2 linked regions of the Ensifer sp. PDNC004 genome follow. The protein of the gene in region 1 interacts with the protein of each later gene in a pairwise test. Links are inferred from orthologs where the notes say so. Each region holds a gene or a part of one and is shown on either strand. Other genes may lie near its edges.

Region 1 (5,605 bases):
CGCTGCGCACGGAGCCGAGCGCATCCTCGGGCGTCACCAGGATCGCCGGTGGCGGGTTGCGCCCCATCCGCTGCAGGGCGGCGAGCACCTCGGCAAGCACACCGCGGCGGGAGCGCAGCGAGCGGCGGACCGTATCTTCCTTGGTTCTCAGGTCGCTCAGCTTTTTCTCGCCGTCGACGATCTGCTGCTCGAGATCCTGGCGCTTCTTCGCGGACTCGACGATCGCGGCGCGCAGCGCCTCGTTGGTCTTGTCGATCTCGGCAATAGTCTCCGTCAGCGCATTGGCGCGCTCCTGGGAAAGCGTAATCGTCTTCGACAGCGCATCCAGTTCGCTGCGCGTGCTGTTGCGGCGAAGCGTAAGGTCGGCGGCGGGGTCGGGTGGCCCCTGTTCCTGACCGGTCGTGGCGGCGGCGGGCGGCGTGGCCTCCTGGGCGCTCGCCGGCAGGCCGATTGCGAGCGCAAGCGCAAAGGCCGCCGCTTTACGGGCAAGCCGTCCTGCGTCGTCTCTTCCCATGCCGAAAACGCTGGTCCTGCCTCGGGGCGTCATCCGTTGCGTGCGTCCATCCGAAAATATGAGGAAAAAACCTAATCTGATTTGGCGCGCACGACCAAGCATATTCTCGTTATCGCCGCGTGTAGCGGGTGGGGAATCCTGCACGGCAGTCCCGTCGCTTCAGACCCGATGATAGGGGTGACCGGAGAGAATGGTGACGGCGCGGTAGAGCTGTTCGGCGATCAGGATGCGCACGAGTTGGTGCGGCCAGGTCATCTTTCCAAGGTTGAGCACCGTATCGGCGCGGGCGTGGAGGCTCGGATCGAGACCATCGGCGCCACCGATCGCGACCATCAGGTCGCGCTTGCCGCTGTCGCGGAAGGTTCCGAGAAGCGATGCGAAGCCTTCCGAATCCAGCGCCTTGCCGCGTTCGTCCAGAAGCACGAGCAGGCTGCCTTCGGCCAGTGCCTTTTCGAGCTGCGCGGCTTCCTCGCGTTTGCGCGTTTCGGCGTTCGAAGCGCGGCTTTCGTTGACTTCGACGACGCGGGAAAGCTCAAGCCCGATCGCCGGACCGGCCTTGGAGAAGCGATCGAGATAACGGGCCGCAAGATCCTTTTCCGGCCCCGCCTTGAGGCGGCCGACTGCGAAAAGTCCGATACGCATGACCTTGTCCGTCCTCGCAACTGCATGTTTCCTTTAATCGCAGCCGATTAAAGGAAACATGCAGCGATTCAAAGTGCTACAGCGTCCTTTGCGCGTCCGATAAGACGCGCGGCGCTGTAGTGCTGCAACGCGCACTGCATAGTTCCTGAAATCGGGTCGATTCAAGGAGAATCTTATGCCGCGTTCCTGGAGCCTTGCAGCGCCGCTGCGCGCCTCGTCCGGTTGACGGGCCTGAAAGTTACGATCAGTCGCAACAAACATCCGGCTGACAACGCCGCCCAAGGCGGCGCCAGCCCTTCACATTCATGCATGACCGCAACTCGGCTCGTCCGGCATTTAGCTGCGCGGCGACCCGGTCGGTCTCAATGCAAGGTGCCGTCCTCGATCTCGGGAGCCGCCCACATCTTCTCGATGTTGTAGAACTCCCGGATTTCCGGCCGGAAGATGTGAACGATCACATCACCGGTGTCGATCAGCACCCAGTCACCACCTTCCAGACCTTCGACACGGGCATTGCCAAAGCCCCCGTCTTTCAGGTCGGTCGTCAGGTGATCGGCTATGGCCATCACATGCCTGCTCGATCGCCCGGAGACAACGACCATGAAGTCTCCCAGCGCCGACTTACCGGCAATGTTGATGCTGACGATGTCTTCTGCCTTCGAGTCCTCTAGGCTCTCGAGGACCAGTTGAAGCGCACGGACAGCGGCTTCGTCGCTAGATCCCGTGCTGCGCGGGAATGCGGTAACCGCATATCCCTTGGCGTGTGCTGTTGTCAGGGTCTTTCCTTTCCACATGAACAGAACAGGCACTTTCGATTCGAACAAAGATCGAACCGTCCATGAATGTAGGCATCAAACCGTAGCTGTTTCAAGACAGCAGAACTGAATCCCAGGAAATCATACTCCACCGGCGGCGCGCAGCGCCGTCGAGCTCATCGATGAGCGCGGTCCATGGATGAAGGTCCAGGCGGGCGCGCGGTGGAAGGGGAGGCGCCGCGCATCGTCCTCGTCGATGCGGGCATAGTCGAAAGTTTTCGCCATGCGCGAGGAGAGATAGGCGAGCGTCGAGCCCGGCCGATCGATGACGGCGATCGGGAAGGTGCGGGCGATCTTCTGCCAGTTCTGCCAGCGGTGGAAACTTTTCAGGTTGTCGGCGCCCATGATCCAGACGAAGCGAATGTCGCGGTTTCGCGCCTGGACGATCTCGAGCGTGCGGGCGGTATAGCTCTGCCCAAGCGCCTTTTCGAAAGCGGTCACCTTGATGCGCGGGTTACGCGCGATCTCCTCGCTCATGGCGATGCGGTCGGAAAGCGGCGCGAGATTGTTGTGGTCTTTCAGCGGATTGCCGGGTGTGACCATCCACCAGAGCTGGTCGAGCCCGAGCCGCTGGATCGCGGTGTCGGCAACAAGCACATGGCCTTCGTGCGGCGGATTGAAGGATCCGCCGAAAAGGCCGACCACCATGCCGGCTTCGACATGGGGCATGCGCAGGTAGCGGGCGTTGACCTTGCCCGCCGTCACCTCAGGGCCTGACCTGTCCAGCACCACGCACCCGATACTTGAAGGAGGTCAACTGTTCGACGCCGACCGGGCCGCGCGCATGCATCTTGCCTGTGGCGATGCCGATCTCGCCGCCCATGCCGAATTCGCCGCCATCGGCAAACTGGGTCGAGGCGTTGTGCAAGAGGATCGCGGAATCGATTTCCGAGAAGAAGCGCTCGACGACCTCCGGGTCTTCGGCAATCACCGCTTCCGTATGCGCCGACGACCAGGTGGAGATGTGCTCGATGGCACCCGAAATGCCGTCCACCAGCTTCACCGAGATGATGGCGTCGAGATATTCCGTCGCCCAGTCCTCGTCCTTGGCCGCCTTCAACCCGTCGACGATGCCTGCGAGTTCGTCGGAGACGCGCACTTCGCAGCCCGCTGCCAGCAGCGCGTTCAGCAACGGCTTGACCAGCCGCTCGGCGTCGTTGCGGTCGATCAGCAGCGTTTCGGCAGCACCGCAGATGCCGGTGCGGCGCATCTTGGCGTTGACGACGATTTTTTCCGCCATGGCGAGATCGGCCGAGGCGTCGACATAGATGTGGCAGAGCCCTTCGAGATGGGCAAAGACCGGCACGCGCGCTTCGTTCTGGACGCGAGCCACCAGGCTCTTGCCGCCGCGGGGAACGATGACGTCGATCGTGCCGCCAAGACCCGAAAGCATGGCTCCGACGGCGGCGCGGTCGGCGACCGGCACCATCTGGATCGCATGTTCGGGCAGACCGGCAGCCTTCAGCCCCTCGACCAGGCAGGCGTGGATCGCGCCCGAGGAATGAAAGCTGTCGGAGCCGCCGCGCAAGATCACGGCATTGCCGGCCTTGAGGCAGAGCGCGCCGGCGTCAGCCGTCACATTGGGCCGGCTTTCATAGATGACGCCGATGACGCCGAGCGGCGTGCGCACGCGCTCGATATGCAATCCGTTCGGGCGATCCCATTCGGCAATGACGTCGCCGACCGGATCCTTGAATTCGGCAATTGCACGAATGCCGTTCGCCATGTCGCGGATGCGGCTTTCGCTCAGTGTCAGGCGGTCGATGAAAGAGGCGGCGACGCCGCTTTCGCGGGCGTTTTCAAGGTCGATCGCATTGGCGGCCAGGATATCGTGCGTGCGGGCGACGACCGCGTCGGCCATGGCGATCAGGGCGGCGTGCTTGCGTTCGGCGCTGGCGATGGCGAGCGGTCGGCTGGCGGCCTTGGCGTTGCGGCCGATCTCCAGCATGACGCTTTCGACGTCTTGCCTGTTCTTCACCTCGTCAAGCATGGACTTCATCCTTCCGGCTGCCCTCGGCCTCAGCGCGTTTTCCGGTCATCACCATATCGTCGCGGTGCACCATGGCGGCGCGGCCGGCATAGCCAAGGATCGCGGCGATCTCGGCCGATTTCTTGCCGGCGATCTGGCGGGCCTCGTCGGCATCGTAGCCGGCAAGACCACGGGCGATCTCGCGGCCGGAGGTGCCGAGAATGGCGATCGTGTCGCCGCGGCTGAAGCTACCCGTCACGTCACGAACACCGGCCGGTAGCAGGCTCTTGCCCGAGCGCAGCGCCTCTTCGGCGCCGGCATCGACGCGGAGCGTTCCGGCCGGCAGCAATTGCCCGGCAATCCAGGTCTTGCGCGCGGTCACCGGCGACCCTGATGGGGCGAACCAGGACGAGCGGGCACCGTCTTCGATCGCCGCCAGCGGATGATCGGGCTTGCCCGACGCGATGATCATGGCGCAGCCGGCGGTCGTGGCGATCTTGCCGGCGTCGATCTTGGTGCGCATGCCGCCACGCGAAAGCTCGGATGCCGCACCGCCGGCCATCGCCTCGATTTCGGGCGTGATCTCGGCGATCGTTTCGAGGAAACGGGCGTTGGGGTCGAGATGCGGCGGGGCCGTGTAGAGCCCATCGATATCGGAGAGCAGCACCAGCAAATCGGCGCCGACCATGGTGGCGACGCGGGCGGCGAGGCGATCGTTGTCGCCATAGCGGATTTCCGTGGTGGCGACCGTATCGTTCTCGTTGATGATCGGCACGGCGCCGAGCTTCAGTAACTGGTTGATGGTGGCGCGGGCGTTCAAATACCGGCGGCGTTCTTCCGTGTCACCCAGCGTCAAAAGCACCTGGCCAGCGACGATGGCGTCGGTCGAAAGGCTCTCCGACCAGGCACGCGCCAGCGCGATCTGGCCGACGGCGGCGGCGGCCTGGCTCTCCTCCAGCTTCAGCGCGCCCGAGGGGACATTGAGCACGGTGCGGCCGAGCGCGATTGCGCCCGAGGAGACGACCAGCACTTCGACGCCCTTGGCCTTGAGGCCGGCGATGTCGGCGCACATGGCGTCGAGCCAGGCTTTCTTCAGCCCGGTGGCGCGGTCGACCAGCAATGCCGACCCGATCTTGATGACGACCCGGCGATACTTCAAAAGCGGCTTGCGGGTCTTGGTCATCTCAGAGGTTCTCCTCGCCGAAGCCTTCACCGGCCTTGGCGGCGACGATGACGCTGCGCAATGCCCGCAGCGCTTCGGTCATGCCCTTGCCGACCGCGGCGGACAGCAGCAGGGGCTGCTCTCCACAGGCCTTCGCCAGCGCCTTGGCCTTCACCTTCAGTTCGTCCTCGTCGAGCACGTCGATCTGCGACAGCGCCACGATCTGCGGCTTGTCTTCGAGGCCGCCGCCATAGGCTTCGAGCTCGTGCCTGACGGTCTTATAGGCCTTGGCGACATCTTCTTCCTGGGCGGAGACGAGATGGAGCAGCACGCGGGTGCGCTCGACATGACCGAGGAAACGGTCGCCGATGCCCACACCCTCATGCGCGCCTTCGATGAGGCCCGGAATGTCGGCGATGATGAACTCGTTGCCGTCGATGGTGGCGACGCCGAGATTGGGATGCAGCGTCGTGAACGGATAGTTGGCGATCTTCGGCCGCGCG
Region 2 (5,605 bases), on another replicon or contig:
AGCCCGCAAAAAGCGAGAATTCGGCTTTCTGCAAACGGCAGATTGCGGCGTTGAAGGGCTGTGGCTTTCTGCAAACGGCTTGTTTTCGGCGACGAACGGCAATCGACAACCGTATGGTCTTGAAGGATAAAACCTAGGTGGCGCGAGGATGAGACGGTTTTGCCTGACGAGGCTGGATATGCCGCAAGCGTTCGGCGAGCGACGCTCGTCCTCGGGCTCTTCTACCAGTTCATGCAGTTTGTCATCAGCACGACGCTCTGGGCTTTCCTCGGATATGACGCGATCGCGATCGCGCCAGTCACCTTGATCCTGATGCTGAACGGGACACTCATGTCCTATGTGATGGCAGCGGCGCTCTTTCGCTTCCGGGGCCGGTCCATCCTCTTCAAGCTTCTGCTCGGCTCCGCCCTGGCGCTCGTCGCCGCGGCGATCAATGCCAGCGTCGATTTCCCCAGTCACGGCCTGATCGAGCATGTCGATCCGGGCCCAATCAACTGGACCAATGTCGGCTACACGCTCATCTATTGCATGGCGTTGTTTCACGGAGGGGCGTTTCTCTACATCGCCCTTCTTGCCAACTACGAACTGCGCGAGCGGGAACGCCGGCTTGCCGTGACACGGGAGGAAGCGCTGACGGCGCAGATGCGGGCGCTGCGCTACCAGGTCAATCCGCACTTCCTGTTCAACACCTTGAACTTGATTGCCGGGCTGATCGAAGAGGGCGCGTCGACCACCGCCCGCCGCATGGTGCTTTCGCTCTCTTCCTTCCTGCGCACGACACTCGAGCTCGATCCGATGCAGGACGTCTGCCTAACCGACGAGTTGGCCTTGCAGCTCGGCTATCTCACCATCGAGGGCGAGCGCTTCTCTGACCGCATGCGGGTCAAGCTCGACATTGCACCGGGCCTGGAGCAGGCGCTGGTGCCAAGCCTGATCCTTCAGCCGCTGATCGAAAATGCGATAAAGCACGGCGTCGGCGGCTCGATCGGCGTGGTCGAGATCGTGATCCGGGCGGCAAGACAGGGCGAGACGCTGGAGCTTTCCGTCGAAAACGACCTGACGAACGAGCCGCCGCGCCCGGCGATGAAACCTGCCGGAACCGGCACCGGGCTGAGGAATGTCGCCGACCGCATCAAGGCTCGGTTTCCCGAGGTCGGCGCCTTCATTTCCGGCCTCGTTGCACCCCACCGCATTCGCGCAGCGATCACCATGCCGCTGCGGCTGGCCTGATCGCCGTTCTCCGGCCAACGACGGCCGGTAAAGGTCGAAAGTCCGGGCCTTTCTGCCAACGGCTCGATTTGACCGACGAACGGCAATCGACATCGGCGGCCGGTTGAACGATAAAAATGGCCATGAACCCTGAGGATGACGCAAGATCGGTAGACGAGAGCGCCTATATCGCCAGCGTGCGGCGCGCGACGCTCTGGCTCGGTTTTCTCTATTGGTTCGTGGAATTCCTGGTCAGCAGCATTCTTTGGGCGATCCTCGGGATCGATCCGATCATGTCGGCGCCGGGCAAGCTGCTGCTGATGTCCTGCGGCATGGCCTTCTCCTATGGCATCGCCGCTGCGATGTTCGGCGTCCGCCACCAGCATATCGCGCTGAAGATCGTCGTCGGCTTCGCGACCGCTCTGACGGCCGCCATCGCCAATACCGGCGTCGACTTTCTTCTTTATCTTTTCATCGTGCGTCCCGACCCGATCGCCCCGGACTGGACCAGCATCGGCTACACGCTGGTCTACAGCATGGCGACCTTCGTCGGCTGGTCCTTCTTCTTCGTCGCCTTGCTCTACAGCTTCGAACTGCGCGAGCGCGAGCGGCGCCTGGCCATCACGCGCGAGGAAGCCCTGGCCGCGCAGATGCGGGCGCTGCGCTACCAGGTCAATCCGCATTTCCTGTTCAACACGCTCAACTCCATCACCGGCCTGATCGAGGAGGGGCAGCCCCTTGCCGCCACGCGCATGGTGATGTCGTTGTCCAACTTTCTGCGCACGACGCTGGAGCTCGATCCGCTGCACGACGTGCGGCTCGCCGACGAACTCGCACTCCAGGCCCGTTACCTGCACATCGAGGGCGAGCGCTATTGCGACCGCATGCGGCTCCGGATGGACATCGCCAACGGCCTTGAGGAGGCACTGGTGCCAAGCCTCATCCTGCAGCCGCTGATCGAAAATGCCGTCAAGCACGGCGTCAGCCGTTCGCCGGATCAGGTGGAAATCGTCATCAGCGCCGCCAAGGTGGGGCAGGCGCTGGAAATCGCCGTCGAAAACGACATTGCGGCGGCGCCGGATACCGCCCGGTGGCCGGGCACGGGGATTGGTCTCAAGAACGTTGCCGAGCGCGTCCAGGCCCGTTTTCCGGGTGTCGGCGCCTGTGTTTCGGGCCTCGTGACCCCCCGTCGTTTCAGAGCTGCAATCACAATGCCCCTGAGGCTTGCATGAATGAAATCCAGACTGTTCCGCTTTCGATCCTCGTCATCGACGACGAGCCCCTGGCGCGGCGGCGCCTTCTGCGACTGCTCGGCGCAATACCCGCAGTTGAGGTGGTGGGAACGGCCGGCAACGTGCAGCAGGCCTGCTCGATGGTGGCCGAACTTTCGCCGGACGCAATCCTGCTCGATATCCAGATGCCCGGCGGCACCGGCTTCGACATCCTGGAGCAGTTGGGAGACAACGCGCCCGCGGTCGTTTTCGTGACTGCCTTCGACCACTATGCGCTGCGCGCCTTCGAAGCAGCGGCGGTCGACTATGTCACCAAGCCGATCGAATCCAGCCGCCTGCGCACGGCAATCGAGCGCGCCCGCGTTGCGATCGCCGCGCGCACGAGCGCCGAGCGGGTGCTCGAACTCAACGAAACCGTGACGTCGCTGCGCCAGGCGCTGCGCAAGCACGACACCCAGACCAGCGATCTCTGGATCAAGGCCCGGGGAGAATTCGTGCGGATCGCGCTCGACCGGGTCGTGCGCTTTCAGGCGGAACGCGACTATGTTCGCATTCACGTCGATGGACGGTCCTATCTGCACCACGAAAGTCTTGCCTCGCTCGAGCGTCGCCTCGATCCCGCAGAATTCCTGAGGCTGCATCGCAGCTCGATCGTGCGCCGGGACTGTATCGTGGGGCTGAAGCAGGCCCCCTTCGCCGCGCTCATCGCCCTTCTCTCCGACGGCAGCGAGATCCGCGTCGGCCGGACCTACGCCCGCCACATCCGGCCGACGACGGGCGAACGCAACCAGACGGACTAGGGACGCTTGCCGCTATCGCAGGACCGCGCGCAGCCGCGGGGCCGCGAAATCGACGAAGGCCCTGAGCTTCATCGGCACCAGCCCCTGCGGAAGATAGACGAGCTGGACCGGCAGCGCCGGGTGCTCGAACGTCTCCAGCAGAGGCACGAGCAGGCCATCCGCCACCTGGCGCGCCACCTGATAGGACAACACCCGCGTCAAGCCGAGACCGGATATCGCCGCGTCGACGGCGGATTCCGCCGTATTGACGATCAGCCGCGACCGGATCGGCGCAGCCAGCTCGCGCCCGTCGTCGAGGAAACGCCAGACATGGGCGGCCGTGACGTTTTCGAAGGTGATGCAATCATGGTCGGCAAGTTCGCTCGGATGCCGGAGCACGCCGTGTCGCGCGACATAGTCGGGGCTAGCATAAACCACCCGACGCACCGCGCCGATCTTCGTCGCGACGAGATTGCTGTCGGGCAGGTTGCCGATCCTCAACGCCACGTCGATGTGATCGTCGACGAGATTGGCGAACCGGTCGCCCAAGGCGAGCCGCATATCGACCTCGGGATGGGCCTTGAGGAATTCGACCAGGACGGGAAGCACGTGTAGGCGCCCGAAGACGATGGGTGCGGAGACCGTCAGATCGCCCTTGATCGTTCTGTATTCGCCGGCCGCCACCCGTTCCGCCTCTTCGACACGGGCGAGAATCTCCTTGGCCGCCTCGACATAGGCGCGGCCGGCCTCGGTCAGCTGGATCCGGCGGTTGGTCCTGGTGACGAGCTGCGCGCCCAGATGCGCTTCAAGCTCGGAAAGCTTCCGGCTGATCGTGGCGAGCGGCACCTTGAGGTGTCGGGAGGCGGCCGACAGGCTGCCGTGTTCGACGACCGCAAGCAGAACCCCCATAGCATTGAGGCGATCCATCTCCATCCTTCCGATATTTGGAAATCAGACTATCGAAATTGCATTCTACTGCCGAAATTTGGAAAGTCATAGATTGATCCTCGAAGGCGGTTCATCCCGAACCGCCGGAGGGCCGTGACGGTTCTCAAGCTCTTCGAGGACATTTTCCATGAAACTCTATCGCCACCCGCTCTCCGGCCACTCGCACCGGGCGCAGCTTTTCCTGTCGCTGCTCGGCGTGCCGCACGAGCTGATCGACGTCGATCTCAAGGCGCGGGCACACAAGGCGCCGGATTTCCTGGCGCTCAATCCCTTCGGCCAGGTGCCGGTGCTCGACGACGAGGGCATTGTCATCGCCGACTCAAACGCCATCCTCGTTTATCTCGCCAAGAAGCTCGGCCGCATCGACTGGCTGCCGGAAGATCCGGCCGCAGCGGCGAAGGTGCAGAAATGGCTCTCGGTTGCCGCCGGCGACATCGCCTTCGGTCCGGCAGCCGCACGTCTCGTCACGGTCTTCGGCGCCAATCTGGATGCCGATGGAGCGATCTCCAGGGCCCACCGGGTGCTTGCACAGATCGATGCCGAGCTTGCCGGCCACGATTTCCTCGTGGGCGCAAGGCCGACCATCGCCGACGTCGCCCTCTACAGCTACGTGTCGGCAGCACCGGAAGGAAACGTCGATCTTTCCGACTACGCCCATGTCCGCGCCTGGCTTTCGCGTATCGAGCGCCTGCCCGGTTTCGTCAGCTTCCAGAAGACCGCAGTCGGCCTCGCGGCCTGATCCAAGCTTCCCGGGGCGGCAGCGCTGCCCCGGTCCCCTTGCAACCGGGACACCCGACCATGCCGGACAACGCACAGCAGAAAAAACCGGATTCGCCCTGGCACGAAGGCGAACTCGCCATCCAGCGCAGCCTCGGCGTCGCCGAGCGCATGGATGCGACCGGGCGCAATTTCGTGCGCAGTTTCATGCCGGAGCAGCACCAGCAGTTCTTCCCGATGCTGCCCTTCGCCATGTTCGGGGCCGTCGATGCGAGCGGCGATGTCTGGGCGACGATGCGTGCCGCAGCCCCCGGCTTCATGCAGGCGCCGGACGCCTGGAACCTCGACATACGGTTGCCCCGCGACCCGGACGATCCGGCCGATGCCGGCATGGACGACGCGCACTCCATCGGCATGCTCGGCATCCAGCTCGAGACCCGGCGCCGAAACCGACTGAACGGCGCGATCCAACGCGATGGCGGCGACGGCTTCACGCTCCGCGTCCGGCAGAGCTTCGGCAACTGCCCGCAATATATCCAGCTTCGCCAGTTCACCTTCGTTCGTGACCCGCACCAGCCGGCATCGGTGCGCCCGGTACATGGTAGCGTGCTCGACGCGCGCGCCCGGGCGATCATCGCCAAGGCCGACACCTTCTTCGTCGCCTCCTACGTCGATCGCGATAGCGGCGAGCGCCAGGTCGACGTCTCGCATCGCGGCGGC

The links.
Region 2: the proteins of JVX98_RS23515 (region 1) and JVX98_RS04655 interact in binary tests that used the Escherichia coli proteins (3 or more experiments, as listed by UniProt). The link is inferred for Ensifer sp. PDNC004 from one-to-one orthologs.

The regions. Positions count from the first base shown.
Region 1 is NZ_CP070353.1:3,150,153-3,155,757, forward strand. The notes cover bases 1,820-4,819. They hold JVX98_RS23515 (glutamate-5-semialdehyde dehydrogenase), read right to left. Parts: upstream 3,962-4,819; coding sequence 2,678-3,961; downstream 1,820-2,677. Other genes in these bases: rsfS (ribosome silencing factor), read right to left, coding at 1,820-1,950; JVX98_RS23510 (nicotinate-nucleotide adenylyltransferase), read right to left, coding at 2,053-2,640; proB (glutamate 5-kinase), read right to left, coding at 3,954-4,819. Also shown: JVX98_RS23495 (murein hydrolase activator EnvC), read right to left, coding at 1-514; 23S rRNA (pseudouridine(1915)-N(3))-methyltransferase RlmH, read right to left, coding at 674-1,156; more of rsfS, read right to left, coding at 1,519-1,819; more of proB, read right to left, coding at 4,820-5,123; GTPase ObgE, read right to left, coding at 5,125-5,605. UniProt on the Escherichia coli protein: Catalyzes the NADPH-dependent reduction of L-glutamate 5-phosphate into L-glutamate 5-semialdehyde and phosphate. The product spontaneously undergoes cyclization to form 1-pyrroline-5-carboxylate.
Region 2 is NZ_CP070352.1:1,057,148-1,062,752, forward strand. Bases 1,340-4,339 are described here. They hold JVX98_RS04655 (LytTR family DNA-binding domain-containing protein), read left to right. Parts: upstream 1,340-2,437; coding sequence 2,438-3,241; downstream 3,242-4,339. Other genes in these bases: JVX98_RS04650 (sensor histidine kinase), read left to right, coding at 1,353-2,441; JVX98_RS04660 (LysR family transcriptional regulator), read right to left, coding at 3,254-4,147; JVX98_RS04665 (glutathione S-transferase family protein), read left to right, coding at 4,296-4,339. Also shown: JVX98_RS04645 (sensor histidine kinase), read left to right, coding at 160-1,230; more of JVX98_RS04665, read left to right, coding at 4,340-4,907; JVX98_RS04670 (pyridoxamine 5'-phosphate oxidase family protein), read left to right, coding at 4,967-5,605. UniProt on the Escherichia coli protein: Member of the two-component regulatory system BtsS/BtsR, which is part of a nutrient-sensing regulatory network composed of BtsS/BtsR, the low-affinity pyruvate signaling system YpdA/YpdB and their respective target proteins, BtsT and YhjX.